Regions from separate parts of the Arthrobacter sp. V1I9 genome, predicted to be linked through region 2. Evidence: predicted binding sites of a transcription regulator. Region 2 holds the regulator's gene; the other holds the start of a gene.
What was found. Region 2 encodes LexA, which represses DNA repair genes until DNA is damaged. Its sites were predicted from a motif close to TCGAACANNTGTTCGA; they were not measured.
Positions count from the first base shown of each region.

Region 1: a site for LexA is predicted at 7,074-7,089, ahead of ruvA (Holliday junction branch migration protein RuvA). Genes of this name have one in related genera too.

Region 1 is NZ_JAUSYU010000001.1:1,765,656-1,780,099, reverse strand. Features, by position in the region: gene QFZ70_RS08520 (bifunctional (p)ppGpp synthetase/guanosine-3',5'-bis(diphosphate) 3'-pyrophosphohydrolase) at 1-1,648, opposite strand, end outside; gene secF (protein translocase subunit SecF) at 1,780-2,802, opposite strand; gene secD (protein translocase subunit SecD) at 2,802-4,562, opposite strand; gene yajC (preprotein translocase subunit YajC) at 4,665-5,060, opposite strand; gene ruvB (Holliday junction branch migration DNA helicase RuvB) at 5,289-6,377, opposite strand; gene ruvA (Holliday junction branch migration protein RuvA) at 6,370-7,014, opposite strand; gene ruvC (crossover junction endodeoxyribonuclease RuvC) at 7,115-7,693, opposite strand; gene QFZ70_RS08485 (YebC/PmpR family DNA-binding transcriptional regulator) at 7,780-8,535, opposite strand; gene pdxT (pyridoxal 5'-phosphate synthase glutaminase subunit PdxT) at 8,539-9,249, opposite strand; gene QFZ70_RS08475 (Mur ligase family protein) at 9,341-10,633, shown strand; gene QFZ70_RS08470 (type 1 glutamine amidotransferase) at 10,645-11,382, shown strand; gene QFZ70_RS08465 (M3 family metallopeptidase) at 11,536-13,548, shown strand; gene pdxS (pyridoxal 5'-phosphate synthase lyase subunit PdxS) at 13,622-14,444, opposite strand, start outside.
Region 2 is NZ_JAUSYU010000001.1:2,355,959-2,370,402, forward strand. Features, by position in the region: gene priA (bifunctional 1-(5-phosphoribosyl)-5-((5-phosphoribosylamino)methylideneamino)imidazole-4-carboxamide isomerase/phosphoribosylanthranilate isomerase PriA) at 1-626, opposite strand, end outside; gene QFZ70_RS11120 (hypothetical protein) at 696-854, opposite strand; gene hisH (imidazole glycerol phosphate synthase subunit HisH) at 855-1,622, opposite strand; gene hisB (imidazoleglycerol-phosphate dehydratase HisB) at 1,619-2,245, opposite strand; gene QFZ70_RS11135 (histidinol-phosphate transaminase) at 2,306-3,424, opposite strand; gene QFZ70_RS11140 (LysM domain-containing protein) at 3,488-3,844, opposite strand; gene lexA (transcriptional repressor LexA) at 4,213-4,947, shown strand; gene QFZ70_RS11150 (ATP-dependent DNA helicase) at 4,969-7,026, opposite strand; gene hflX (GTPase HflX) at 7,019-8,599, opposite strand; gene QFZ70_RS11160 (class I SAM-dependent methyltransferase) at 9,024-9,647, shown strand; gene dapF (diaminopimelate epimerase) at 9,619-10,563, opposite strand; gene miaA (tRNA (adenosine(37)-N6)-dimethylallyltransferase MiaA) at 10,612-11,508, opposite strand; gene miaB (tRNA (N6-isopentenyl adenosine(37)-C2)-methylthiotransferase MiaB) at 11,512-13,092, opposite strand; gene QFZ70_RS11180 (regulatory protein RecX) at 13,096-13,734, opposite strand; gene recA (recombinase RecA) at 13,738-14,444, opposite strand, start outside.

The DNA of each region.
Region 1 (14,444 bases), 590 kb from region 2:
GGCGTTCCTTGCTGAACCACTGACGGATCTTGTTGCGGGCCCTGGCGCTCTTGACGAAGTGCTGCCAGTCCTGGCTGGGTCCGGCACCTTCGGCCTTAGAGGTGAAAATCTCCACCCAGTCACCGTGGTTCAATTCGCTGTTGAGCGGAACCAGTTTCCCGTTCACCCGGGCGCCGATGGTCCGGTGTCCCACCTCGGTGTGCACGGCGTAGGCGAAGTCCACGGGAGTGGACCCGGCCGGCAGGGCCATGACCTCACCCTTGGGGGTGAAAACGAACACCTCACGGGCGTTGATCTCGAACCGCAGCGAATCAAGGAACTCGCCGGGATCAGAGGTTTCCTGCTGCCAGTCCACCAGGGACCGCAGCCAGCCCATGTCGCCGTCACGGGGGCTGCCGGGGCCAACAGCCGTGCGGTTGGGCTGGTCCTTGTACTTCCAGTGCGCGGCGACGCCGTACTCGGCGCGGCGGTGCATCTCGTGGGTTCGGATCTGGATCTCCACCGGCTTGCCGCCGGGACCGATCACCGTGGTGTGCAGCGACTGGTACATGTTGAACTTGGGCATCGCGATGTAGTCCTTGAACCGGCCGGGCAGCGGGTTCCAGCGCGAATGCATAGAGCCGAGAGCCGCGTAACAGTCCCGGACGGAGTCCACCAGGACCCGGACACCCATGAGGTCGTTGATGTCGTCGAAGTCTTTGTCGCGGACCACCATCTTCTGGTAAATCGAGTAGTAGTGCTTGGGGCGGCCGGTAATGGTTGCCTTGATCTTGGCGGTGCGGAGATCCTCCGTGATCTGGTCCCGGATGACGCTCAGGCTCTTTTCCCGCTCAGGCGTCCTGTCCCCCACCATGCGGACAATCTCTTCGTACACCTTCGGATAGAGGGCAGCGAAGGAGAGGTCCTCGAGTTCCCACTTAATGGTGTTCATGCCCAGGCGGTGGGCCAGCGGGGCGAAGATTTCCAGGGTTTCCCGGGCCTTGCGGGCCGAAGATTCGGCGGAGACAAAGCGCCATGTGCGGGCGTTGTGGAGCCGGTCCGCCAGTTTGATCATCAGCACGCGGATGTCCTTGGCCATGGCCACGACCATCTTGCGTACAGTTTCGGACTGGGCTGCTTCCCCGAAGCTGACCTTGTCCAGTTTGGTCACGCCGTCAACAAGCATGGCCACTTCGGGGCCGAAGTCACGCTTCAGATCGGCAAGTGTGTAGGGGGTGTCCTCCACGGTGTCGTGAAGGAGGGCCGCCGCCAGGGTGGTTCCGCTCAGTCCCAGTTCGGCGAGGATGGTGGCCACTGCCACCGGATGGGTGATGTAGGGATCACCGCTCTTGCGCTTTTGCCCCCGGTGGCTTTGTTCCGCCACGTCGAAAGCGCGTTGGATCAGGTCGAAATCCTCTTTGGGATTGTTGGCCCTGACGGTCCTCAGAAGCGGCTCGAGGATGGGCGAGTAATTTGCAGTGCCACGTCCCGTCAGGCGGGCGAGCCTGGAGCGGGTGCGTTCCCGCCGGCCTGGGAACGTGGGGCGGGAACCGGAGTTGTCCACGGGGACCAAAGAACCTGAGCGCGCGGAAGCGGCCACTCCGGTCTGCAGACCGGCGGGACTTTTATCTCCTTGTGCCGTTGGCACCGACGCCGAACGTTCTTCCAATGAAGCACCCCTCACCACCGTTTAATTACTTCAGTCTATTCCTCAGGCCACGGACTTATTAAACCGGCCTCTTAAAACAGGACGGGCCGGGCAGCGTCAAGGTTCTGACACTGCCCGGCCCCGGAGACGGCTCAGGCCTGGGCCGGCTCCACCGCTGTTGATCCCGACCTTGAAGAGGACTCGGCCCGGCGGTGCTCCACGCGCTTGGCCTGCCTCACCAGGTCGGGCTCGTTCTGGCGCAGCCAGGCATACATGGGGGCGGCGATGAAGATGGTGGCCGCAGTTCCAATGAGGATGCCAACGAACAACGCAAGCGAGAGGTCGCGCAGCGTTCCCGCGCCCAGCAGGCCTGCGCCGATGAACAGGATGGCACCTACGGGGAGGATTGCAACCATCATCGTGTTGATCGAGCGGACCAGGGTCTGGTTCACGGCGAGGTTGACTTCCTCGGCAAAGGTGCGCCGGGTTGATGCGTCCAGGTCCGCCGTGTTCTCGCGGATCTTGTCGAATACCACCACCGTGTCGTAGAGCGAGTAGCTCAGGACAGTCAGGAACCCGATGATGGCGGACGGGGTGACCTCGAAGTCACTGAGGGCATACACCCCGGCGGTGACAAACATCGTGACGGCCATGCCGGCAATAGCCGAAAGCGACATCTTCCAGGTGCGGAAGTACAACGCCATCAGCACCGCGGCCAGCAGCACAAAGATCACCAGGCCGATCAGTGCCTGCTTGGTCACGTCAGCACCCCATGTCGGCCCCACAAAGGTTGACGTCACCTCGTTGTCCGTAACGCCATAGGCAGAGGTCAGGCCCTCCTTGATCCGGAGGGTCTCGTCATCGGTGAGCTTGTCGGTCTGGATCCGCATAGTGGTTCCCGCCACGTTGGCAACGCGCGGCACGCTGCCCTCCACCACATCGGTAACGGCTTTTTCGCCCACCGCAGCGTCAGTGGTCTTTACGTTCGAGACCGTGAATTCGGAGCCGCCACGGAACTCGATGCCGAGGTTGAACCCGCCCTTGGCCACCGGAATCAGGATGGACAGGGCAACGGCTACCGCCGCAATGAGGAACCAGATCTTCTTGGCGCCCACAAAGTTGTAGGAGCGCTTGCCCGTATAGAGCTCGTTGCCGAAATTAGCGAAGCTTGGCATTACTTGTTCTCCTTCGCTGCAGACTTCGAGGAGCCTGCGAGCTGCTCCTGCTTCTGCGCCATCCGGCGTTCGGCAATGGTCATCCGGCGTTCTGCCTCGGCTACCGCACCTGCGTTCTTGGCGGGGACCACTGCTGCGGGCTTGTCTTCGGGGGTACGGATACGGCCCGCACCGCGGTAGAGCGGTACAGCGCCCAGGCGCTTGGGGTCAAGGCCGGACAGCCGGTGGCCCTCACCAAAGAACTTCGTACGCGCCAGCAGCTGCAGCGTGGGGTGCGTGAACATAAACACCACAATGAGGTCGGCGATGGCGGTGAGCCCCAGCGTGAAGGCGAAGCCACGGACGTTGCCCACAGCCACGAAGTACAGGACCAGGGCCGCAAGAAGGTTGACGGCCTTGGAGGCAAGGACGGTCCGCTTGGCCCGCTTCCAGCCGTTTTCGACGGCGGACACCAGGCCGCGTCCCTCACGGAGCTCATCACGGATGCGCTCGAAGTAGACGATGAACGAGTCTGCCGTCTGGCCGATGGCGACGATGATGCCTGCCACGCCAGCCAGGGACAACCGGTAGTTTTCGGTCCAGCCCAGGATGGCGATGGCGAGGTAGGTCAGGATGCCGGCCACCACCAGCGAGGCAATGGTCACGAATCCGAGGGCGCGGTACTGGAACAGCGAGTACACCACCACCAGCAGCAGCCCGATCACGCCCGCAAGGAGGCCCATGCGCAGCTGTTCGCCACCGAGGGTGGCGGAAATCTGCTGCTCGCTCTGGATCTCGAAGCTGATGGGCAGTGCGCCGAACCGAAGCTGGTCCGAGAGCGCCTTTGCGCTCTGTTCCGTGAAGCCGCCGGTGATCTGGGGGCGGCCGTCCGTAATGACGGCAAGCGAGCGGGGAGCGGAAATGACCTGGTCATCCAGCACAATGGCGAACTGGGCCTTCGGGTCGTTGCCCGTGTCACCGCCGGCAGCCACGTAGAACTGGTTCAGCCGTTCGGTGACCTCCTTGAACTTGGCTGTACCTTCGTCGTCGAACTGGATGTTGACGGCCCACTCGTTCGTGACGGCACCCTGCGCACCCTGCTGAAGCTGGAAGGAGGACGTGACGATGTTGCTGCCCTTGACCTCCACGGGGCCGAGGATGTACTTGACGGCCGGGTTCGTCTCGGAAGCAGGCTCACAGGTGACCAGCGGCTTGGCCGGGTCCGAACGCTCCTGCTCATCCTGGGCCGGGTTGTCACAGTCCAGGGCTTCAAACTGCCGGTAGATCTCCGGCGTGATCCAGTTGGTGTCGCTGCCGTTGGTGGGTTTCGCCGCCGGCTTGGGCAGCTGGTCCTCAGGGGCCCGCGACTCCTGCGGGACGGGTGCGCCCGCTCCGTTGAGGAGGACGGGACGGAAGTTCATGTCGGCGGAGGCCTGGATCAGGTCGCGCGTCTGTGTCGAGGGGGTACCGGGAAGGCTGACCACCACGTTGCGCCCCGACTGCGTGCTGATCTCTGCTTCAGCGACACCGGAGCCGTCCACGCGCTGGCGAATGATCGCCACAGCCTGGTTGAGCTGTTCTTCATTGATATCCGAACCGCCCTCCACCTTCGGCGCCAGGATCATCTGGGTGCCGCCTTCGAGGTCGAGCGCCAGCTTGGGCGCCCAGCTCGCTTGGCCGGCCATGGTGCCGCCCGCAAGGACGGCAGTCAGCACGGCGAGGATTACGCCGAGCCAGACCAGGACCCTGAGGCCTGGTTTCTTAGAACCAGTTCGTGCCATTGTTGATCTTTCTCTTATTCACGGAGGAACCGCCGGTGCGTGCTTGTCGCTGGCACCGGCGGCGTTCCGCAGCCGTAGAGGTGTTGTAAAGAACCAGCCGGACTAGTTGTCCTTCTTGCCCTCATCATTGAGGCGCTTGAGGGTTTCGTCCGGCGTCTCAGCCGTTGAACCGGCGCTGCCGGTCTCCTGGGCGGTAAGGGATGAAGCGTCATCCGGCACGGCGGGGGCGTCGGCTTCCGGAACAACTACGGGCTCAATGATCTTGGTGACGGCCTGGCGGTGCACTGTGGCGAGGTTGCCTGGGGAAAGTTCCAGGGTGACCTTGTTCTCCTCATCGTCGATGTCAACGATGCGGCCGAACAGGCCGAAGCTGGTCATAACGTCGACGCCCGGGCCGAACTTCGACTGGAGCTCCGCCTGCTGCTGCTGCGTCTTCTTGTTGCGGCGGAACATCATGAAGATGAAAACGCCGAGCATGACGAACAGGAGAATTGACATTAAATCCAAGGGGAATTCCGTCCTTATATAGTGCCTGGCTGATTATTGAGCCTGGCTGAATTTCCAGCAAGATCGGCCTCGCTCCAGCCAAGGGCAGACCTGTCAGGCAGCCAGAGGCCTGACGGGTTCCTTCCCCAGCGGCGCGGGCGGCCGGTGCTGCCCACGAAACAAAGACCCGAACGTGCCGAGCGTCATACCAGTCTAAAGGGAAAAACTGAAGGGAGCCTGTTATTGGCTATCCGGGGCCCAGCCTTCCGTGCCCCCGGCGTCCCCGCCGGCGGTTTCGAAGAGGTCCAGCGGCTCCTGCCCGAAGACGCCGGAAGGGATGGCGTAGCCGAGGTGGGTCCAGGCAGGAGCCATGGCGATCCGGCCACGCGGGGTGCGGCCCAGAAGCCCCTCCCGGACCAGGAAGGGTTCGGCAACGGTTTCCACGGTCTCGGTTTCTTCTCCGACGGCGATGGCGAGGGTAGAGAGCCCGACAGGGCCGCCGCCAAACTTCGTGATCAGCGCCTCCAGGACCGACCGGTCCAGCCGGTCCAGTCCTTTTTTGTCCACTTCGTACATGTCCAGCGCAGCGGATGCCGCCCGCGCGTCGATCTGTTCGATGCCGTGGACCAGCGCCCAGTCCCGTACCCGCCGTAACAGCCTGTTGGCGATACGGGGTGTGCCGCGTGAACGTCCGGCGATTTCGCTGAACCCGGCGGAGTTGACCTTGAGGTCCAGCAGTCCCGCGGAGCGCCGCAGGACAAGCTCGAGCTCGGCAACGGAATAGAACTCCAGGTGCCCGGTGAAGCCGAAGCGGTCGCGTAGCGGCCCGGGCAGCAGGCCGGCCCGGGTGGTCGCCCCCACCAGGGTGAACGGCGGAAGTTCGAGCGGAATGGCTGTAGCGCCGGCTCCCTTGCCCACCACGATGTCCACGCGGAAGTCCTCCATGGCCATGTAGAGCATTTCTTCGGCCGGCCGGGACATGCGGTGGATCTCGTCAAGGAACAGGACTTCGCCCTCCGACAGGGAGGAAAGGATGGCCGCGAGGTCTCCCGCATGCTGGATGGCGGGGCCGCTGCTGATCCGCAGCGGGGCGTTCATCTCGGACGCAACAATCATGGCCAGCGTGGTCTTGCCCAGGCCCGGCGGACCGGAAAACAGCACGTGGTCCGCGCTCCGGCCCCGCATCCGGGAGGCCTGCAGCACCAGTGACAGCTGCTTGCGGACCCGGTGCTGTCCTACGAAGTCGTGCAGGTTCTTGGGCCGGAGCGCGGCCTCGATGGCCCGCTCCTCCGGCTCCTCCCCCGCCGCCACCACTGACGGTTCAGCCACGGCTGCCTACGCGGTTGCCGGCACGTGCCCCGTCCTGGCCCAGCCAGCGAAGGGTGGTCCGCAGGATCTCCGGAACATTGCCACGGAAAGAGACTTCCGGATCATCGGCCAGCGCCTTGTCGATACTCGCTGAAGCGTCCTTTTCGGACCAGCCGAGGCTGGTCATGGCGGCGACTACCTGCGGCTTCCAGGCAGCTTCCGCAGCGGTGGGTGCACTGGCTGCACCGGCGGTGCCGTGCGGAACCAGCTTTCCGGCGAGCTCCAGGACGATCCGGCCGGCCACCTTCGGGCCGATTCCCGGCACTTTGGTGAAGGTTTTGCTGTCCTCTGTGTGTGCCGCCACCCGGATGGCCTCGGGATCGTGCACTGCAAGAACCGCCAAAGCCAGCCGTGGGCCCACCCCGCTCACACTGAGCAGGACATCGAAAACCTCACGCTCGTCGTCGGACGCGAAGCCGAAGAGGGTAAGCGAATCCTCCCGGACGATCAGGGACGTATAAAGCTGGCCCTCCTCCCCCGTGCGGAGCCCGCTGAGGGTCTGCGGCGTGGCGTTGACACTCATTCCCGCGCCGTTGAGGTCAATGACGGCCGTGGACAGCCCAACGTGCGCTACGGTTCCGCGGAGGAAACTAATCAAGGGCGTGGCTCCTGGTGTACTGCCGGGCGGCCATTGGGGAAGAGGGCTGGACCGGCTATCCGAACATATTTACGAATACCCTAGCAAGCAGCCAGGACAATCAACGTGCGCGCCGCACCTTCGCTTCGGCTTCGGCCCACGCTCTCTGAGCCGGCGTCAGCGAAGAACTCCCCGGCCCGGTGGTGGCAACGGCCGCACCGCTGCCTGCCCGCCAGGCGTGGGTGATGGCCAGCGCCAAGGCGTCGGCGGCGTCGGCCGGGCGGGGCGGCGCGTCCAGCCGGAGGATCTTGGTGACCAGCTTGGTCACCGCGTCCTTGTTGGAGTTGCCGCTGCCGGTGACGGCAGCTTTGACTTCCGACGGAGTGTGCAGCGCCACAGGGATGCCGCGGCGCGCAGCGGCGGCAATCACCACGCCAGACGCTTGGGCAACGCCCATCACCGTGCTCACGTTGAGCTGGGAAAAGACGCGTTCGACGGCGAGGACCTGGGGTTCGTAGCGGTCCAGCCACTCGTCGATGGCCAGGGCGATCACCAGGAGCCGCTGGTCCAGCGTTTCCTCCGGGGAGGTTCCCACCACGCCGACGGCCACCATGGTGGCGCGCCTGTTCCGTTCCACGTCCACCACCCCGATGCCGCAGCGGGTGAGCCCTGGGTCAACCCCCAGTACTCGCAGCGTCACGGGCACCCGATGACAGCAGGCGCGCAGGATTCAGCGCGCACCCAGGTCTGTGCAGGAAAGCCGGCTTCAGCGGGCAAGGCCGGGCGTCACTCGGATTCCAGGGCGGCCTGGACTTCGTCGCTGAGGTCAGCGTTGCTGTAGACGTTCTGGACGTCGTCGAGGTCCTCCAGGGCATCCACGAGCTTCATGAACTTCCTGGCCGCTTCCAGGTCCAGGGGCACTTCCATGGACGGGACGAACTCGGCCTCGTCCGTGTCGTACTCAATCCCTGCATCCTTGAGGGCATCGCGGACGGCCTGGAGGTCCTTCGGATCCGAGTGGATTTCGAAGGACTCGCCGTTGTCCTTGACTTCCTCGGCGCCGGCGTCGAGGACAGCCATCAGGACGTCGTCCTCCGTGAGGTCCTTCTTCGGCAGGGACACCACGCCCTTGCGGCTGAAAAGGTAGCTGACCGAGCCTGGATCGGCGATGGTGCCGCCGTTGCGGGAAATGGCCAACCGGACTTCCGACGCCGCGCGGTTTTTGTTGTCCGTCAGGCACTCGATCAGCAGCGCCGAACCCTGCGGGCCCCGGCATTCATACATGATCTCGGTGTAGTCAACCACTTCGCCGGTGAGCCCGGCGCCGCGCTTGATGGCGCGGTCGATGTTGTCAGCCGGGACGGACGTCTTCTTGGCCTTGGTGACGGCGAGCTCAAGGCCGGGGTTGCCGGAGAGGTCCGGTCCGCCCATGCGGGCAGCGACTTCGATGTTCTTGATCAGCTTGGCGAACGACTTTGCACGGCGGCTGTCGAGGATGGCCTTCTTGTGCTTGGTCGTTGCCCATTTGGAGTGCCCTGACATGCTTTACGCTTCTCCTCTGATCATGCGGATAAAAAGTTCGTGTACGCGTTTTTCCCCAGTCACTTCCGGGTGGAAGGAGGTGGCCAGCAGGTGGCCGGAACGCACTGCAACAATTCTAGCCGTCCCCGGCAACGGGACTGCGTGGGACGCGTGCTCCGGATCCGCCGGTTCCACCTGGGCCAGGATCTCCACATCGGGGCCTACGCGTTCCACCCAGGGGCCCCGGATAAAGACGGCGTGGACAGGAGGAACGCCGGAATCCGTGGCGCTGAAATCCAGTCCCTTAAAGTCCAGGTCGGTTTCGAAAGACTCGCGCTGCCGGCCGAAGGCGTTGCGCCGCACGGTGATGTCCAGGCCCCCGAAGGTCTGTTGCGGTGCTCCGGAAAGGTCAGTGGCCGGGTCGGCAATGTCCGATGCAAGCAGAATCATGCCGGCGCAGGAACCGTATACAGGCAGGCCTTCGGCGATGCGTTCCCGGAGGGGCTCAGCCAGCTCGAAGGCGCGGGCGAGCTTGTCGATTGCCGTGGATTCCCCGCCGGGAATGATCAGCCCGTCCAGGCCGTCCAGTTCCTTCGGGCGGCGGATGGCTACACCCTCGGCGCCGGTTGCCTCGACGGCGCGGAGGTGCTCGCGGAAGTCACCTTGGAGCGCCAGCACGCCGATCCGCAGGCCGGAGCCAAGGCGCGCCAAAGGGCCTGAAGGGGAATTTGTCATCCACCCAGCATACGTGGCCAAGCCTTCCTTACCGGCCCGGCAACCACACCCCGACGGCCGTTCCATGCCCTTGCTGGGATATATTCGAACAATGCTCTACTTCAGTGTTCCGCTCGGCAAGCTGGTTCGCCGTGTGTCCCGGCTACGGGGCGGCGGTTCTGCCCTGCCCGGGCTCGTGGTCGAAAAAATCGATCCCGGCTTCATGCGCCGGACGCTCACCACGCTCCCCCACGGCGTCGCCGTGGTCAGCGGCACCAACGGCAAAACCACCACCACCAAAATGGTGGTGGAGCTGCTGGAGAGCCAGGGGCTCAAGGTCTTCACCAACCGCACCGGCAGCAACTTCACGCGCGGTGTGGCCGCCGCGCTGCTGGGTGAAGTGGACTGGCGCGGCCGGCTCGACGCCGACATCGCTGTCCTGGAACTGGACGAGGCCCACGCCGTGCACTTCGTCAACAGCGTCCCGCCCCGGTACTGCCTGCTGCTGAACGTCCTCCGCGACCAGCTGGACCGGTTCGGCGAGATCGACAAGACGGCACAGCTGCTCCAGCACATCGCCGCCAAGACCACCGGGACTGTGGTGCTGAACCGCGAGGACCCCCGTGTAGCCAGGATTGCCGCCACCCTCACCGGTCAGGACGTCAAGTACTTTGGCCTGGACGATTCACTGCTGGGCACCTTCCCGAACGACGACGACATGCGCGCCGCCCCCGGAAGCCCCGCTCCGGCAGGCCTGCCGGAAAAGCCCGCGGCCGACGTCGTACTCCGCAAAGTAGGTGCGGACACCGCCGATTTTGAGTACGACGGCGTCACGGTCTCCACCGGGATGAAGCTCCGCGGCGTATACAACATCTTCAATGCCGCCGCCGCGCTGACCCTCGCGCGGAGCATTTGCGGTGGCGGCGCCGCCACCGCCGACCACGACACCCTGCTGACGGCACTCGCCCAGGTTGCGCCCGCGTTCGGACGCGGCGAAAGCCTGACGGTGGACGGCCAGCCCCTGGACCTCGTCCTGGTCAAGAACCCCAGCGGGTTCCGGCTCGGCCTAAAATCCTTCCCCGCCGGCGGTTACGCCACCATGATCGCCATCAACGACAACTACGCCGACGGCCGCGACATGTCCTGGCTCTGGGATGTTGAATTTGACTCACTGCGCGAGGGCGGAGTGGACCAGCTAACCGGCTCCCGCGCCTACGACATGGCCCTGCGCCTGCAGTATGACGAAGTACGGATCGGCGGGGTCGAGACCGAGATTGCGCCGGCCCTTGCCGCCTTCATCAGGGAGGCCCGAGGCAAGCCGAAGCGCATCTTCTGCACCTACACCGCAATGCTGGCCATCCGCCGCGAGCTGTCCAAAATCACCACCGTGGAGGTTGTCTCTTGAGCCACGCAGGCATGGACCCGGTGCAGGAGAGCAAGGGCACCATCCGGGTGGTGCAGCTCTACCCGCGGGACATGAACATCTACGGCGACTGGGGAAACGCCCTGGTCCTCCAACAGCGCATCAGGTGGCACGGCTACACGCCGGAGCTGCTCGAATATAACGTCGGCGACCCCTTCCCGGAGGACGCCGACATCATTGTGGGCGGTGGCGGCCAGGACAGCGGCCAGCTGGTGATCCAGGACGACCTGCAGGCACGCGCGGGAGTGCTGAAGGACCTGGCCGAGGACGGCGCTCCAATGCTGGTGATCTGCGGGCTGTACCAGCTTTTCGGACGGTTCTTCAAAACACGCACCGGGGCGGTGATCCCCGGCATCGGCGTCCTTGACGTTGAAACCCACGGCACCGATGAGCGCCTGATCGGCAACGTCAAGGTGGCCACGCCGGAGTTTGGCGAGGTGCTGGGTTACGAGAACCACAGTGGGCAGACCTCCCTCGGCAACGGCGTCCGGCCCCTCGGCACCGTGGCCAAGGGCACCGGAAACAACAGCAGCGATGGCCACGAAGGCGCCCGCTACCGCAACATCGTGGCGAGCTACCTGCACGGGTCGCTGCTGCCGAAGAACCCGGCGATTGCCGACTTCCTGATCCGCACGGCCGCTGAGCGTAAATTCGGGTCCTTTGACCCCGGGCAGCCGAACGACCGGTTTGCGGAACTCGCCAGGGAACACGCGGCCCGCCGCCCGCGCTGACCCACCCGACGTCCAGCAGCCGGCGGCGGAACACTGCACGACGGGTACAGTGAGAAGGGACCTTCCAACTCGCTCATTGTTGGTACAGTGCCCGGCCGCCACGAGCATTTGAGGGTCGTTGTGATGGCATGACCCGTATGGAAGATTTGCGTCATGACAAACCCCCTGCTCACTCCCAGCACGCTTCCGTTCGCTCTGCCACCGTTCACGGAAATCGGGCCTTCCCACTTCGCCGAAGCGGCGGAGGCAGGATTCGCTGAGCATCTGGCGGAAATCCTGGCGATCACCGAGAATCCTGATCCCGCTACCTTCGACAACACTGCTGTAGCGATGGAGCGCTCCGGGCTGCTGCTGCAGCGGACTGCCGCCGCCTTCTTTACGCTTGTTTCTGCCGACGCTTCCGAGGACATTCGGGATCTTGAAACCCAGCTCTCGCCGCGGTTCTCGGCCCATCAGGACGAAGTGTTCCTGAACAAGCCACTCTACGAACGCTTCGCCGCCATCGACGTGGCCGGTCTTGACCCGGAGCCGGCCCGCCTGGTGGACGAATATTTGAAGGACTTCCGGCAGTCCGGCATCCAACTGGATGGCCCAGGGCAGGAGCGGCTCCGTGCGCTCAATGCCGAACTCTCCCGGCTGGGAACCGAATTCGGCCAGCGCGTCAAGGAGGCCATGAAGTCCGCGGCCCTCCTGCTTGAGGACTCCGCAGACCTGGCGGGATTGCCGGCCGACGACGTGGCGGGTGCCGCTGAAGCGGCCCGGGCAGCAGGGCATGAAGGAAAGTTTCTCCTGACCCTGATCCAGCCGACCAACCAGCCTGCCCTTGCCGCGCTGGAGAACCGCGACATCCGGCGTCGGCTGTTTGAGGCGTCCGTGGCCCGCGGCAGCAGCGGCGGGAACCTGGACGTGCTCGAACTCGCCCGGTCCATGGCGGGCCTGCGCGCCGAAAAAGCTGCTTTGCTGGGCTTCGCCAACTACGCCGAACTCGTGGTGGACCTCCAGACCGCACCCGATTTCGAGTCGGTCCAGTCGATGCTGAACCGGATGGCGCCCGCCGCGGTCCGCAACGCGGACCTCGAGGCCGCGGCTCTAGCTGAGGCAGCCGGACACCCCTTGGAGGCCTGGGACTGGGCGTTCTACTCGGCCAAGGTCCGCCGCGAAAAGTACGACGTGGACGAGCAGGCCCTTCGGCCCTATTTCGAGTTGGACCGGGTCCTCACGGACGGAGTCTTCTTCGCTGCCACCTCGCTTTACGGCATCACCTTCCACGAGCGGGAGGACCTTTCCGGCTACCACCCGGATGTGCGTGTCTGGGAGGTCCGGAACGAGGACGGCACCGCCCTTGGCCTGTTCCTCGGCGACTACTACACCCGTGAGTCCAAGCGGGGCGGCGCCTGGATGAATTCCCTGGTGGAACAGTCGTCGCTGCTGGGGACCAAGCCCGTAGTCATCAACAACCTCAACATCTCCAAGCCGCCGGCAGGCGAACCTGCGCTCCTGACCCTGGATGAGCTGCGGACTACGTTCCACGAGTTCGGACATGCCCTGCATGGGCTGTTTTCCAACGTGACCTACCCGCGGTTTTCGGGCACGTCGGTCCCCCGGGACTTCGTAGAGTACCCGTCCCAGGTCAATGAGATGTGGATTATGTGGCCGGAGGTGCTGGCCAACTACGCGAAGCACCACGCCACCGGGGAGCCGCTCCCGCAGGACATCGTCGACAAACTGGATGCATCACGGCTCTGGGGCGAGGGGTTTGCCACCACGGAGTATTTGGGGGCGGCACTGCTGGACCTGGCTTGGCACGTCCTGGGGAGCACCGAGGTACCGGAGGACGCCGTTGCCTTCGAGGACAAGGCCCTGGCGGCTGCCGGCATTGCCCATGCCCTGATTCCGCCGCGCTACCGCACAGGATACTTCCAGCACGTCTTCGCCGGTGCCGGTTACGCGGCAGGCTACTACTCGTACATCTGGAGCGAGGTGCTGGACGCCGAAACAGTGGACTGGTTCACAGAGAACGGAGGCCTCAACCGGACCAACGGTGAACGCTTCCGCCGGGAGCTGCTGTCCCGGGGAAACAGCCGCGACCCCCTGGATTCCTTCAAGACCCTCCGAGGCCGCGAAGCAAAGCTTGAGCCGCTCCTGAAGCGCCGCGGCCTGGACTAACCCCACTCCCCACGACAACGGCGGCGAGTCACCAAAAAAGGTGACCCGCCGCCGTCGCAAGCAGGAGCGCGAACTACCAGCCGCGCTCGGCCAGGCGGTGCGGCTGCGGGATCTCGTCGACGTTGATGCCCACCATGGCTTCGCCGAGGCCGCGGGAGGCCTTGGCGATGACGTCGGGGTCATCAAAGAAGGTGGTCGCCTTCACGACGGCGGCCGCGCGCTGGGCGGGGTTGCCGGACTTGAAGATGCCGGAGCCGACGAACACGCCGTCAGCGCCGAGCTGCATCATCATGGCGGCGTCGGCCGGGGTGGCAATGCCGCCGGCGGTGAACAGCACCACGGGAAGCTTGCCGGCAGCGGCAACTTCCTTGACCAGTTCGTACGGCGCCTGCAGTTCCTTGGCCGCAACGTACAGCTCGTCCTCGGGCAGGGCGGCAAGCTTGGCAATCTCGGAGCGGATCTGGCGCATGTGCCCGGTGGCGTTGGAGACGTCGCCGGTGCCGGCCTCGCCCTTGGACCGGATCATCGCCGCGCCCTCGTTGATGCGGCGCAGCGCCTCACCGAGGTTTGTGGCGCCACAGACGAAGGGAACCTTGAAGTTCCACTTGTCGATGTGGTTGATGTAGTCGGCCGGGGTCAGGACCTCGGACTCGTCAATGTAGTCCACGCCCAGGGACTGCAGGACCTGGGCCTCAACGAAGTGGCCGATCCGGGCCTTGGCCATGACCGGCACGGACACGGCGTCGATGATCTTGTCGATCATGTCCGGATCGGACATGCGGGAGACGCCGCCCTGGGCGCGGATATCGGCCGGAACGCGTTCCAGCGCCATCACAGCAACGGCACCGGCGTCTTCGGCGATGCGGGCCTGTTCGACGTTGACGACGTCCATGATG
Region 2 (14,444 bases):
TCCAGGCTGGAAATGCCGCCCGAGGCCACCACGGGCTTGCCGGTCTTTTCCACCATTTGGCGGAGGAGTTCCACGTTGGGTCCCTGCAGGGTTCCGTCCTTCGTCACGTCGGTGACCACGTACCGCGCGCAGCCTGCCTCTTCGAGCCGGCCCAGGACGTCCCAAAGGTCGCCGCCTTCCTTGGTCCAGCCTCGGCCGGCAAGGGTGGTTCCGCGGACATCGAGCCCGACGGCGATCTTGTCGCCGAAGCGCTCTATGGCGCTGCGGGTCCATTCCGGGTTCTCCAATGCCGCCGTACCGAGGTTCACCCGGGCCACGCCCAGGTCCAGTGCTGCCTCGAGTGTGGCGTCGTCCCGGAGACCGCCGGAGAGCTCAACATTGATGTCCAGGCGGCCAACAACTTCCCGGAGCAGCCCGGCGTTGGAGCCACGGCCGAAGGCTGCGTCCAGGTCAACCAGGTGGACCCACTCCGCACCCTGCTGCTGCCAGTTCAGCGCCGCCTCGAGCGGCGTCCCGTAACTGGTTTCGCTTCCTGCTTCACCCTGGACAAGCCGGACGGCCTGGCCATTGACGACGTCGACGGCGGGCAGCAGTTCAAGAACCGGCAGGTCGGTAGCGGAGTTCATCGTGATCCTCAGTGTTAGGGGGCAGGGATGTGCGCCGGACGGCTAACCGCCAGCTAGTGGGGGGGGCAGTTAGCCGGCCGGCAGCGTGAGCAGATAGGCGGCCAGCAGCGCCATGCCGGCCAGGACGTAGAACGAGACCTGCGTCCAGAGCGGCTTATGCTGCTGCCGGAAGGACAGGGCGCCGCCGATCAGCAGGCCGGCGAGGCCCATCAGGATAACGGACCACATTCAGGCGTCGCCGCCCGCGGGGTTTTCGCTGGTGCGCTCCGGTTTGCCTGCCATGGAAGGCTTGCGGAGGGCATCCACCCAGTTGTGCAGCAGCCGGGCACCGGCGTCGCCGGATTTTTCCGGGTGGAACTGGGTGGCGCACAGCGGCCCGTTCTCAACCGCGGCGATGAACGGGGCGCCGTGCTCGGACCAGGTGACCAGGGGTGCGGCCATCCGCGGCTGGACGACGTCGAAGTTCCAGTCCTGCACGCCGTAGGAGTGGACAAAGTAGAACCGCTCGTTTTCGACGCCGGCGAACAGCTTTGACCCAACGGGTACCTTGACGGTGTTCCAGCCCATGTGCGGGACAACGTCCGCTGGAAGGAGTTCCACCTTGCCGGGCCATTCGCCGATGCCTTCAGCTTCTGTGCCGTGTTCCACACCGGCCTCGAAAAGCACCTGCAGGCCCACGCAAATGCCGAGGACGGGGCGGCCGCCGGCGACACGCCGGCCGATGAGGCGGATGCCGTCCACGGCCTTGAGTTCACGCATAACGGTTTCAAAGGCGCCGACTCCGGGGACTACCAGGCCGTCGGCGTTCAGGACGTCCTCGGGCTTGGAGCTGAGGATTACCTCTGCACCTGCCCGCTCGAGGGCGCGTACTGCCGAGCGGACGTTTCCCGATCCGTAGTCCAACACGGTTACCGTGGGTTTCCCCTCGGGCGACGGCAGCTTCTGCGAAGCCGACGGATCGATGATGGCGCCGTCCCGCAGTACCTGGCCGCTCACAGCGCACCCTTGGTGGAGGGAATGCCCTCAACACGCGGATCGGATTCGACGGCGGCGCGAAGGGCGCGGGCGAACGCCTTGAACTGGGCCTCGACGATGTGGTGCGGGTCCCGTCCGGCGATGACGTTCATGTGGAGGCAAATCCCGGCGTGCAGGGTTATCGCCTCAAAGACGTGGCGGGTGAGGGAGCCTGTGAAGTGACCGCCGATCAGGTGGTACTCCTGGCCTGCGGGCTCACCTCCGTGAACCAGGTAAGGGCGGCCGGACACGTCAACCACCGCGTGGGCCAGTGCCTCATCCAAGGGTACGGTGGCTTCGCCGAAGCGGCGGATTCCTGCCTTGTTTCCCAGGGCCGTGCGCAGCACTTCTCCGAACGTAATGGCAACGTCTTCCACCGTGTGGTGGACATCGATGTGGATGTCTCCGGTGGCTTTCACGGTCAGGTCGATCAGCGAGTGCTTGCAGAGCGCTGTCAGCATGTGGTCGTAGAAGGGCACCGACGTGTCGATGTCCGAGATGCCGGTGCCGTCCAGGTTGATCTCCACGAGCACGGAGGATTCACTCGTGGCACGCTCCATGCGTGCGGTCCGGGCCGCGGCCGCGTTGGATCCGGTGGAACTCATGGTCAAGTGTCCTTTGGGAAGAAGGAGTGGTTCAGGGCGTCCAGCGCCGCTGCTTCAAGTCTAGGCCGGAAGCTTGCGCTGGCCGGTCAGGATGCTTTCCAGGGAAGTCAGGAACGTAGTGGTTTCCGTCTCAGTGCCTGCGGTCACCCGAAGGTGGCCCGGGATCCCGACGTCGCGGATCAGGACACCGGCGTCGAGCAGTTCCTGCCAGACCTCGTGGGGATTTTCCAGCCCGCCAAAGAAGACAAAGTTGGAATCGGAGGCCGCCGGATTGAGGCCCATCCGGGTCAGTTCAGCCACAATCCGGTCGCGCTGCCTTTTGATGTCTTCAACATCGGCCAGCAGTGCCTCACGGTGCTGGAGGGCCGCGAGGGCAGTTGCCTGCGTTACGGCGGACAGGTGGTACGGCAGCCGCACCAGCCGCAGTGCGTCAGTCACTTCCGGAGCCGCGGCCATGTAGCCCAGGCGCGCGCCAGCAAGGGCGAAGGCCTTGCTCATGGTCCGCGAGACGATTAACCGCTCCCTGCCGGGAAGGAGGGTCAGGGCGCTGGGCGTTCCGTCGTGCGCGAACTCGTGGTAGGCCTCGTCCACGATGACAATGGTCTGGCTGGCATGCCCGGCCTCGTAGACGGCTTCCACCACATCGAGCCCCAGGCCGGTTCCCGTGGGGTTGTTCGGCGAGCAGAGGAAAACGATGCTGGGCTGCAGTTCCTTCACCTGGAGCGCTGCGGATTCTGCGCTGAGACCGTAGCCGTCAGCGCGTTCACCCACGATGTATTCGGTGTCCGTACCACTGGCCAGCAACGGGTACATGGAGTACGTGGGAGGGAAGCCGAGGGCCGTGCGGCCGGGGCCACCAAAAGCCTGGAGAATCTGCTGGAGCACTTCGTTGGACCCGTTGGCGGCCCACACATTCGACTCATCGAGCCCATGCCCCAGGTATTCCGCCAGGGCCCTGCGCAGCTCCGTGAACTCGCGGTCCGGGTACCGGTGGAGACCGGCAGCGGCTTCCGTCACTGCCGCACTGATGGCTGCCCGTACGCTCCCCGGGACACCATGGGTGTTCTCGTTGACGTTGAGGAGGATGGGGACTTCCAGCTGGGGCGCACCATAAGGGGTAAGCCCACGGAGGTTGCTGCGGAGGGGTAGCCGGTTGAGGCGCTCTAGCTGGTCATTCACCTGAACAGTTTAGTGCCCGCGCCGGGCGCCGGAAAATGTGACGGCTTCCTGGGACGGCCGCCACTACCGGGTGGGGACGTACAACTGCTGGCCCGGAAGGACCGCACCGCCGGTCAGGTTGTTCAGCTGGACGATGTCAGCCACGACGTCGCGCGCGTCCCGCTGCGGGGCGATGCTTCCCGCAATGGCCCACAGTGATTCCCCCGCCTGCACGGTAACGGTAACGGTTGGGGTAACTGCCAGGTCCGTCGCCGATTCGGAGGCCCTTGCCGGCGAGTTAAAGAAACCGGCCAGGGAAAGCAGCAGGGCCGCCAGCAGGACCAGGGGAATTCCGATCAGGACGATCTTTCCGCGACGCGTCAGGCGCAGGGGCGGGAGGGGCGTGGGACGCTCCGCCGGCCGCTGGTCCGGCCCGGACATAAGGTGGTGCACCGAGAATGAATCCTGCGAAGCAGATGTAGCTGACATGACTTAGCCCTCCTGGACCGTACTGTGCTGCCCGATGTTCCCCCTCCGGATCCGCAGCCCCGCGACTCTTGGTCCGAGTCTTCGAATGTCCGCGTTCGAAGTAGAACAAATGTTCGAACTTTGCTTCTACTGTTTTAGCACTTATCAACGAACAATGTCGAGACTCGCTAGAACAAATGTTTGAAAAAGCAATGTGGCTGGCCTAGCTTTGAAGGAAAGAACAACCACTCTGAAGTTGATCAGCAGGGTCTGACAATCTACGGCGTGAACTTCAGGTCCGGGCCACAGGAGTCCGGGGCAACCGAAAGGCATTGGCGAATATGGCAGCAGCAGCCGCCGGGGGAAGGGCAACCTCCCAACCGAAGAAGACCGCCAAGGGCCTGACGCCACGGCAGAAGAAGATCCTCGAGACCATCCAGCGCTCTGTTAATGACAACGGCTACCCGCCCTCGATGCGGGAGATTGGTGACACCGTTGGCCTGGCGAGCCTGTCCAGCGTCACCCACCAGCTGTCGCAGCTCGAAAAGCTTGGCTACCTCCGGCGCGATCCCAAGCGGCCGCGTGCCATGGAGGTGTTGATGCCCCTCACCCTGGACGGCGGTTCTCCCAAGCAGGCGGCCGAGCCGGCTCCTCTCCTGCCCGGAGGTGGCGGCACCGTTACCGTGCTTCCCACCGCCATGGACACTGCCATGGTTCCCCTCGTGGGCCGGATCGCTGCCGGCGGTCCCATCCTGGCGGACCAGGTGGTGGAGGACGTGATGCCGCTCCCCCGCCAGCTCGTGGGCCAGGGAGAACTGTTTATGCTCAAGGTTGCCGGCGATTCCATGGTGGACGCCGCAATCTGCGACGGCGACTGGGTGGTGGTCCGCCGTCAGGCAGACGCCGCCAACGGAGATATCGTCGCGGCGCTCCTGGACGACGAAGCCACTGTGAAGACTTTCCGCCAGCGCGACGGCCACACTTGGCTGCTCCCCCAAAACACCCAGTACGAGCCCATCCTTGGCGACCACGCCACCATCATGGGCAAGGTTGTGTCGGTGCTCCGCTCGCTCTAAGCCGCGGGCTGCGGCGCCGGCTCACACCTTCTCCTTGGCCAGCCTCTCCAGCGCCGCAATCGCGGTCTTCCTGTCCGTTGTGGACCAGAACGGCGGCAGCGCACCGCGGAGGAATCCGGCGTAACGCTCGGTGGCCAGCCGCGAATCCAGCACCGCCACCACACCCTTGTCCCCGGTGGACCGGATCAACCGGCCCGCACCCTGGGCAAGCCGGATTGCAGCGTGGGTGGCGGAGACCGACATAAAGCCGTTGCCGCCGGCCTGTGCCACGGCGCGGGACCGGGCGGTCATCAGTGGATCGTCGGGCCGGGGGAAGGGAATCCGGTCGATGACCACCAGGCGGCAGGAGCCCCCGGGAACGTCCACGCCCTGCCACAGCGACATTGTGCCGAACAGGCAGGTGTCGGGCTCGTCGGCAAACTGCTTCACCAGGGCCGTCATGGTGGAGTCGCCCTGGCACAAAATGGTCATATCCAGCTTGGGCCGCAGTGCATCGGCTGCTTCTTCTGCCGCGCGCCGGGACGAAAACAGGCACAGTGCGCCGCCGTTGGAGGCCCTGATCAGGGCCTCCAACTCGGCGAGCGATTCGGGGGACGCCCCCCGGCCCGGCTTGGGCAGGTGCCCGGCCACGTACAGGATTCCCTGCTTGGGGTAGTCAAAGGGGGATCCAACATCAATGCCGGTCCAGCTGGGGGCGCCTTCTCCCACCAGCCCGAGTCCGCCTGCCGCGGGCTCAAAGGCTGAGCCGATGGCGAGGGTGGCGGAGGTCAGCACCACCGTATGACCTGTAAACAGGCCCTCACGCAACCGCCCGGCTACGGACAGCGGAGCGATGTTGATCAGGGCGGGCGCTGTCTCGTCGGGCTGCGAGTATCCCTGCTGCGGGTCAAAGGAACTGGCGCGGGAAAACCAGACCACTTCCCGGTTCTCACGGGCGGCGAGGAGCCGTTCGCACAGTTCCAGGATGAGCATCAGCCGGGAGCGCGCGAGTTGCCGCCCGCCGTCGGCAGTGGTGCTGCTGTCCCCCTTGGAGTCAGACAGTGCTGCCCGGCAGGCATCGCGCAGCTGGTCCATGCAGTCCAGCTGCTCGTCGTTGAGGCCATTGGGGAGCAAACCGTTCGGTACTGACGCGAGGGCCACCTCAAGGTTTGCGGCGGCGGCGTTGAGCGCGTCCACCGTGATGGCGGTGTGCTTGCGGGCGCCGGCGGCGGCCGCGTGGACCATGGCCACCGAGAGCTGTCCGGAGACGGCGCCCGTTACGCGGTCCTGGAGTTCGTGGGCCTCGTCAACCACAACGACGTCGTACTCGGGCAGCACTGCCAGGCCTTCAAAGGCGCTGACGGCGAGCATGGCGTGGTTGGTGACCACAACATCGGCTTCGGCGGCGTCCTGCCGTGCGAGCTCGCTGAAGCACTCTGCGGCCATGGGGCACTTCTGGGCGCCCAGGCATTCCATGGACGTGATGGAGACCTGCCGCCAGGCGCGGTCGGTGACGCCGGGCAGGAGCTCATCGCGGTCGCCGGTGGTGGTCTTCTCCGCCCATTCCCGCAAGCGGACCACTTCCTTGCCCAGCTGGGAGGCAGGACCGCCCACAGCCGCGGCGAAGTGCGGGACGCTGGTGTCCTCCCCCAGGGAAAACAGCTGGCCCTCCGCGGGCTCCTCGGAGGGAAACCCGCCTTCGAGTTTATGCACGCAGACGTAGTTGGACCGCCCTTTGACCAGGGCCACTTTTACCGGCCGGTCCAGCGCCGGAGTGATGGTTTTCAGGAGCCGGGGTATGTCCCGGCCTACAATCTGCGTCTGCAGGGCAAGCGTTGCGGTGGACACCAGGGCCGGCTTGTCGCTCTCCAGGGCGTGGGCTATCAGGGGTATCAGGTACGCCAGGGACTTGCCCGTACCCGTCCCGGCCTGGACCAGCAGGTGGTCGCCGGTCTCGATTGCCCGGGCCACCTGCCTGGCCATTTCATGTTGCCCACTCCGGCTTTGCCCGCCCATGCCGGCAACGGCGCGGTCGAGCAGCTCGATGACGAACTGCTCGCCGGCCGTGCCTGTGGCTTCGTCAGCCACGAGGTCAGTCATTGCTGACGAATGGTTCCAGTTCAGCCGCGAGGCCTTCCCGGACTTTAACAACTGCCCGGGTACCGGCTTCATCATGGTCAACGCTGATGATCTCGGCGTCGGAGTCGTGCAGCTTGCTCATCAGGTCCCCACGGTCGTAGGGGATGAGCAGCTCCAGCTTGACCGACGGACGCGGAATGGACTCGCTGATCGCCTTCAGCAACTCGGGGATGCCCTCCCCCGTGCGGGCCGAAACCACAACGTGGCGCGGTTCGCGCTGCTTCAACCGTTCCACCACAAAGGGATCTGCGGCGTCGGCCTTGTTGAGGACAATGATTTCCGGAACCTTGCGTGCGTCCACCTCGCTGAAGACCTTGCGGACTGCAGTTATCTGGCCCTCAGGGTCCGGGTGCGAGGCGTCCACGACGTGAAGGATCAAGTCGGAGTCGGCAACCTCCTCGAGGGTGGACCGGAACGCCTCTACGAGCTGGGTGGGCAGGGAGCGGACAAATCCGACGGTATCGGCCAGCGTATATCCCAGCCCGTCGGCGGTTTCTGCTTTGCGCACCGTGGGATCCAGCGTGGCGAACAGTGCGTTCTCCACGAGCACCCCGGCGTCCGTGAGGCGGTTCAGCAGTGAGGATTTGCCGGCGTTGGTGTACCCGGCGATTGCCACGGAGGGCACCTCATTACGACGGCGGTTGGCGCGTTTCGTCTCCCGTGCAGGCTTCATCGCGGCGATTTCGCGCCGAAGCTTTGCCATGCGGGTACGGATCCTCCGGCGGTCCAGTTCGATCTTCGTCTCACCGGGACCACGCGAGCCCATACCGGCCGCTGCGCCACCCACCTGGCCACCGGCCTGGCGGGACATCGACTCGCCCCAGCCGCGGAGGCGTGGCAGGAGGTACTCGAGCTGTGCGAGCTCCACCTGCGCCTTGCCTTCCCGGCTCTTCGCATGCTGGGCGAAGATGTCCAGGATCAGCCCTGTCCGGTCAATGACCTTGACCTTGACGATGTCCTCAAGGCCACGGCGCTGGGACGGGGCCAGCTCAGCGTCCACCACAACGGTGTCTGCGCCGGTGGACATCACGATGTCCTTCAGTTCCAGCGCTTTGCCTGAGCCCAGGAAGGTGCCCGGGTCCGGCTTGTCACGGCGTTGCACAAGTCCGTCCAGAACTTCCGACCCGGCTGTTTCAGCCAAGGCGGCAAGCTCCCGCAGCGAGTTTTCCGCGTCGGCGAGGGTTCCCTCCGACCAGATGCCGGCGAGGACTACGCGTTCCAGACGGAGCTGGCGGTACTCAACTTCGGTGACGTCTTCAAGTTCGGTGGAAAGGCCTGCCGTGCGCCGCAGGGCACGGCGTTCCTCAAGATCCTGCTGGTCGCCGTCGTACGTTGTGTGTTCTTCATCCAGGCGGGATATGGCCTGGGCTTTGCCCAGTACGGCCCTTCCGTCGCCGCGGCTTGCATCGCCTGCCGTGCTGACGGATTTGGCCGGTACGTCCTTGGAGAGAATCCGGTCGATCACGGCCTGGATTTCCTCAGGGCTCATGTCCTGGGCGGCTGGATCGGATCCGGTGTTGGGCTGGCTGGTCATGGTCTCCTTTGAAGATTCGGCAATTCCAGAATAGTGCCGATTGGTGGTGCTTGGGGAAGTATTCGCGCTGGGCTGACGGCCTGCGGTCATGCGGTTCTCCTGGTTTGTCGCGCCGGCCTGAAAAGCGGACGGCGGTGGCGGCCACATCGCGGGGAGGTGGCGAAGTAGAAGGAGCCGGAGAATCGGCGAAAGAGCCAGCGGGAGGCTGGCCTTCGAGTATTGTCCGGCGGCCGGATTGAACGCATACGCGTGGTCCGGTGCACTGTGCGGAAGGATTGATACCTGCGTCGCTGTGGGACATGGCTGCGGAACGGGCAGTGCCCGTGCCGGCTACTCGAAGATCAGGAACATGGGTTCAACCCTAGCAGAGGAGCAAAGAGCAGAGTTTCACTTTACGCTGCAAGTGGAACTACTCTGGCGAGTTATGGAGTCTGCACACTATTTCAGCGCATCCCCCGCCGGCCCGTTCACGCGAAAGCCGCTCACGGTTGAACTTGCAGGGGAAACGCGCAGGCTGCAGACCTCCTCGGGAATCTTCAGCCCGGACGGGATTGACAAGGGAACCGCTGTGCTCCTGGCCGAGGTTCCCGCGCCCGCGCCTGCCGGAAACCTGCTGGACATCGGCTGCGGCTGGGGTCCGATTGCACTCACCATGGCACTGCGTTCGCCGCAGTCCCGGGTCTATGCCGTGGATGTCAATGAAAGGTGCATTACGCTCACCAACGAGAATGCGGCTGCGCTGGGACTGTCCAATGTGGCCGCCAGTACGCCTGATGCGGTGGACCCGGAGGTGCGTTTCGACACCATCTGGTCCAATCCGCCCATCAGGATCGGCAAGGACGAACTGCATTCACTCCTGAAGCTGTGGCTGCCGCGCCTGGCGCCAGGCGGAACGGCTTGGCTGGTGGTGCAGAAGAACCTGGGCTCGGACTCGCTTCAACGCTGGCTGGCGGCAGAGCTGGACAATTCCTTCAGCGTGAGCCGCGAGTCAACGTCCAAGTCCTTCCGGATCCTGAAGGTCAGGAAAGCGTCCCAGCTGCCACAATAACGGCGGGACCGCTGAGCTCCACGTGCTCGTGTCCTCCGGGGCCGGCAAAGAATTTGACGCCGACCACGCCTCCAGGAACGTGAACCAGCCAGGTGTCCGGCGCTTCCGCCCCTGCCCAGTGCCGGATGGCCACGGCTGCGGCGCAGGCTCCCGTTCCACAGGACTGGGTTTCCCCCACCCCGCGTTCGTGGACACGCATGGTGACGGAACCGACGCCGTCGTGCACCAGTGGTTCGGACGGAACGACGAACTCAACGTTCGTGCCGTTGACCGGCACCGGATCAACCACAGGTGCCGTAAAGAGGCGGGTCCCTTCGAGTTCCGAGAGTTCGGCGAGGGCAACCACAGTGTGGGGGTTGCCCATGCTGACGGACAGCGCGGGACGGGGAACTTCCAGCCCGTCCGCCGTGACCAGCGAATCCATGGCCTTGGCGGTAGCCTCGCCGGGGAAGATGAACTCCCATGGGCCCATGTCGACGGCGTAATCCTCGCCGGTCCGTACGACCGTTTTTGCCCCGCCGCGGGTGCCGATGGTGAGCGCGCCGCCGTCGGGAAGGTCCACCAGGCCCTCGGTGCGGAGGAAGTGGACGAAGACCCGGACGCCATTGCCGCACATCTCGGACAGTGATCCGTCGCCGTTGCGGTAGTCCATGAACCATTCAGCGTCCGGGGTTGCGGCCAGCAGTTCCCGGCCCTCGGGCAGGAGGCGGGACGGAACGGCGCGGATGAGGCCGTCTCCACCGATGCCGCGGTGGCGGTCGCACAGGGCTGCCACCTGGTCCGCAGCTATCGTGTGCAGGCCCTCGGGGTCGGCGACCAGGACAAAATCGTTGCCGGTGCCGTGCCCCTTGGAGAAGCGGAGCCCGCCCAGCGTCCGGAAGGCGTGCTCTGTCGTCGCGGCAAGGGTTGCGTTCATGGTTTCAAGGGTACCGGCCGGCCGCAGTGCCTCTGTAACCACCCGTATCTACCGGCTGAGTGCTGCTGCAGCGGGCACCAGGTGCGGATCCTGCCAGTCCAGCCACTTGATCCGGGAATCGGCACGGAACCAGGTCAGCTGGCGGCGGGCGAACTGCCGGGTGGCTACGATGGTCTCCTCAACGGCCTCGGGGATTGTTGATGCGCCGTCGACGACCCGCAGGAACTGCGAGTAACCGAGGGCGCGGGGCGCGGTTTTGCCCTGCCGGAGCCCCTGCGCTTCAAGCCGCTCCACCTCGGCGAGCAGGCCGTTCTCCACCATGCCATGCACCCGGCGGGCCAGGCGCTCCCGGAGCTGGTCGCGGTCCACGGTGAGGCCGATCTGAACGGCGGGCTGGAAGTACTCGCGCCGGGGCATAAAGGAACTGAATGGCCGGCCGGTGAGTTGATGGACCTCCAGGGCACGGATGATGCGCCTGTCGTCCGAGAGCCTGCCGGCCGAATCCGGGTCAACTGTTGCGAGCCGGGCCATCATTGCGCCACTGCCCTGGGCGGCCAGCTCATTCTCCAGCTGCTGCCGCAGCCTCGGGTCCGTCCCGGGGAATTCGAGGACGTCAAGGGCAGCCCGAACGTACAGGCCCGAGCCGCCGGCGAGGATGGCCCGCTTGCCGCGCGCGTGGATGTCAGCGATAGCCTCACGTGCCTGCTGCTGGAACTGGGAAACGCTGGCTTCGTCCGTGACGTCCAGGATGTCCAGGAGGTGGTGCGCAACTCCCCTGCGTTCATCAACCGTGATTTTCGCTGTGCCGATATCCATGCCGCGGTAGAACTGCATTGCATCCGCGTTAATGACTTCGCCGTCCAGCTCAAGGGCGAGGCCTACCGCGAGGTCTGACTTACCGGAACCCGTGGGACCGACGACGGCGATAACCGGCGGAGAGCCCACGGGTCACCGGCTGCGGACAGGCAGCGAAGGCATCCCGAGGGAAACCCCGGCCCGGCCGTTGGCCGTCCCCGGTACCGGTGCCCCGCAGGAATCGGCCTGGGACCTGTCCCAGGCGTCACCGGCGCGGGAACGCCGCAGGCTGTAATCCTCAATGACGGGATCGGCGACCAGGTGGAAGGAAGCGGCCTCGGTGATGGTGACGGTGACAAGATCGCCCGGGCGCGGCGCAGGGGCACCGTTCGGTACCGAAAAGTGCACGAGGCGCTGGTCCTGGGAGCGTCCGGACAGCCGGTGGGTCTCCCCGGCCTTACGGCCTGACTGGGCGGTGACCATAACCTCCACCCGGCGGCCGAGCTGTTTCCGGTTCTCCTCCGCCGCGATCCGGTCCTGCAGCGCCGTGAGCCGCTCGAAGCGCTCCTGCACCACGGCTTTCGGCAGCTGGTCCGGCAGGTCCGCCGCCGGGGTGCCGGGGCGCTTGGAGTACTGGAAGGTGAAGGCGGTCGCGAACCGGGACTGTTCCACCACGTCCAGGGTTGCCTGGAAGTCTTCCTCAGTCTCGCCGGGGAAGCCGACGATGATGTCCGTGGAGATGGCGGCATGCGGAATTTTCTCCCGGACCTTGTCCAGGATTCCAAGGAACCTCGTGGAGCGGTAGGACCGCCGCATGTCCCGCAGGACCTTGTCCGAGCCCGACTGCAGCGGCATGTGCAACTGCGGCATCACGTTGGGCGTTTCGGCCATGGCATCGATGACGTCGTCCGTAAAAGCCGCAGGGTGCGGGCTGGTGAACCGGACCCGCTCCAGGCCCTCGATCTCCCCGCAGGCGCGCAGAAGCTTCGAGAAGGCCTGCCGGTCGCCGAACTCCACGCCGTAGGAATTGACGTTCTGGCCCAGGAGGGTCACTTCGATGGCACCGTCATCCACCAGGGCCTGGATTTCAGCGAGGATGTCCGCAGGCCGGCGGTCCTTTTCCTTGCCGCGCAGGGCCGGAACGATGCAGAACGTGCAGGTGTTGTTGCAACCCACCGAGATGGAAACCCAGCCCGAGTACACGGAATCACGCTTGGTGGGCAGCGTGGACGGGAAGACGTCCAGCGACTCCAGGATCTCCAGCTGCGCCTCATCGTTGTGCCGGGCCCTCTCCAGCAGGGCGGGCAAGGCGCCGACATTGTGGGTGCCAAAGACCGCGTCCACCCAGGGCGCCTTCTTCAGGATGGTTTCCCGGTCCTTTTGCGCCAGGCAGCCGCCGACGGCGATCTGCATGCCGGGGTTGGCTGCCTTCACCGGGGCAAGAATGCCGAGGTTGCCATAGAGCTTGTTGTCGGCGTTCTCGCGGACCGCGCAGGTGTTGAACACCACTACGTCCGCCTGCGCACCACCCTCTGCCGGCGCGTAGCCTGCGTCCTCCAGCATGCCGGCCATGCGCTCTGAATCGTGCACGTTCATCTGGCAGCCAAAGGTGCGCACCTCATAGGTGCGGGCCTTCCCCTGGCCGGCTTCCGGAGCAGGGGCAGGCTGGGCCACGGCGCTGGATCCTGAAGACGGGTTGGTGCCGGAAAGAGGGGAAGGAATGGTCAAACTCACCTGTTAAGGGTACCGGTTCAGTGGCTCGTCGTTGTCGGGAGCACCGTGGGCATCGAGGACCTCGCTGACAATGCGGAACGCTTGGGAGGGCTGATACCCCTTGCGGGCCAGCATGGAAGCCAGCCGGCGCGTCAATTTGTCCCGTTCCGTCCTGTCCCCCAAATTAGTCCCGGGACGCAATTTTCGCTCCACGAGGCCTCTTGCGGCGGCTTCCTCGTCGGCGTCGGAGAGCTGTTCCAGCGCTGCGGCGGCTGTTTCCTGGTCGACGCCCTTCTCCCCAAGTTCGCGGCGGAGCGCCCCCTTCGCCAGCTTCCGGGACTGCGACCGGCTCCGCACCCACATGTCCGCAAATTCAGCGTCGTTGACAAGCCCCGCCGCCTGGAACTTGTCCAGCACCGCCTCGGCAACGTCCTCCGGGACATTCCGTTCGGCGAGCTTGCGGGCAAGCTGAAGCCTGCTTTTCGCGGAAGCCGCGAGTTGCCGGTACACGATGGCTTGGGCAACGGAAACGGGATCCGGTTCAGGGTCACCGGCAACCGGCGAACCTGGACCCGGGCCGTCCTGGAAGTCGTTGGAATACGAAGCAGCGCGCCGCCCGCCGGTTTTGGCCCGGCGGGGACGCGCACTTTCAGCACTGGTCAAGGTTTAGAACCCGTCAACGGCTTTCAGCTTCGGGGAGTCCTTGGACTCGGGCTCCGCCGGCTTCACGCCAACACCGAGCTTTTCCTTGATGAGGCGCTCAAGCTCGGCGGCCAGTTCGGGGTTGTCGCGGAGGAACCTGCGCGAGTTCTCCATGCCCTGGCCCAGCTGGTCGCCGTCATAGGTGAACCAGGAGCCGGACTTCTTGATGATGCCGTGCTCAACACCCATGTCGATGATGCCGCCCTCGCGCGAAATGCCCTGGCCGTAGATGATGTCGAACTCTGCGATCTTGAAGGGCGGGGCCATCTTGTTCTTGACGATCTTGGCCTTGGTGCGGTTACCGACCGAGTCGGCGCCTTCCTTGAGGGTCTGGATGCGGCGCACGTCAATACGGATGGAGGCGTAGAACTTCAGCGCCTTGCCACCGGTGGTGGTTTCGGGGGAACCGAAGAAGACGCCGATCTTTTCGCGGAGCTGGTTGATGAAGATCGCCGTGGTTTTGGTCTGGCTCAAGCGGCCGGTGATCTTACGCAGGGCCTGGCTCATCAGGCGGGCCTGGAGTCCCACATGGCTGTCGCCCATATCGCCTTCGATTTCAGCGCGCGGCACCAGGGCGGCGACGGAGTCGATGACAATGACGTCCAGGGAGCCTGAGCCCACCAGCATGTCCATGATCTCCAGGGCCTGTTCGCCCGTATCCGGCTGGGAAA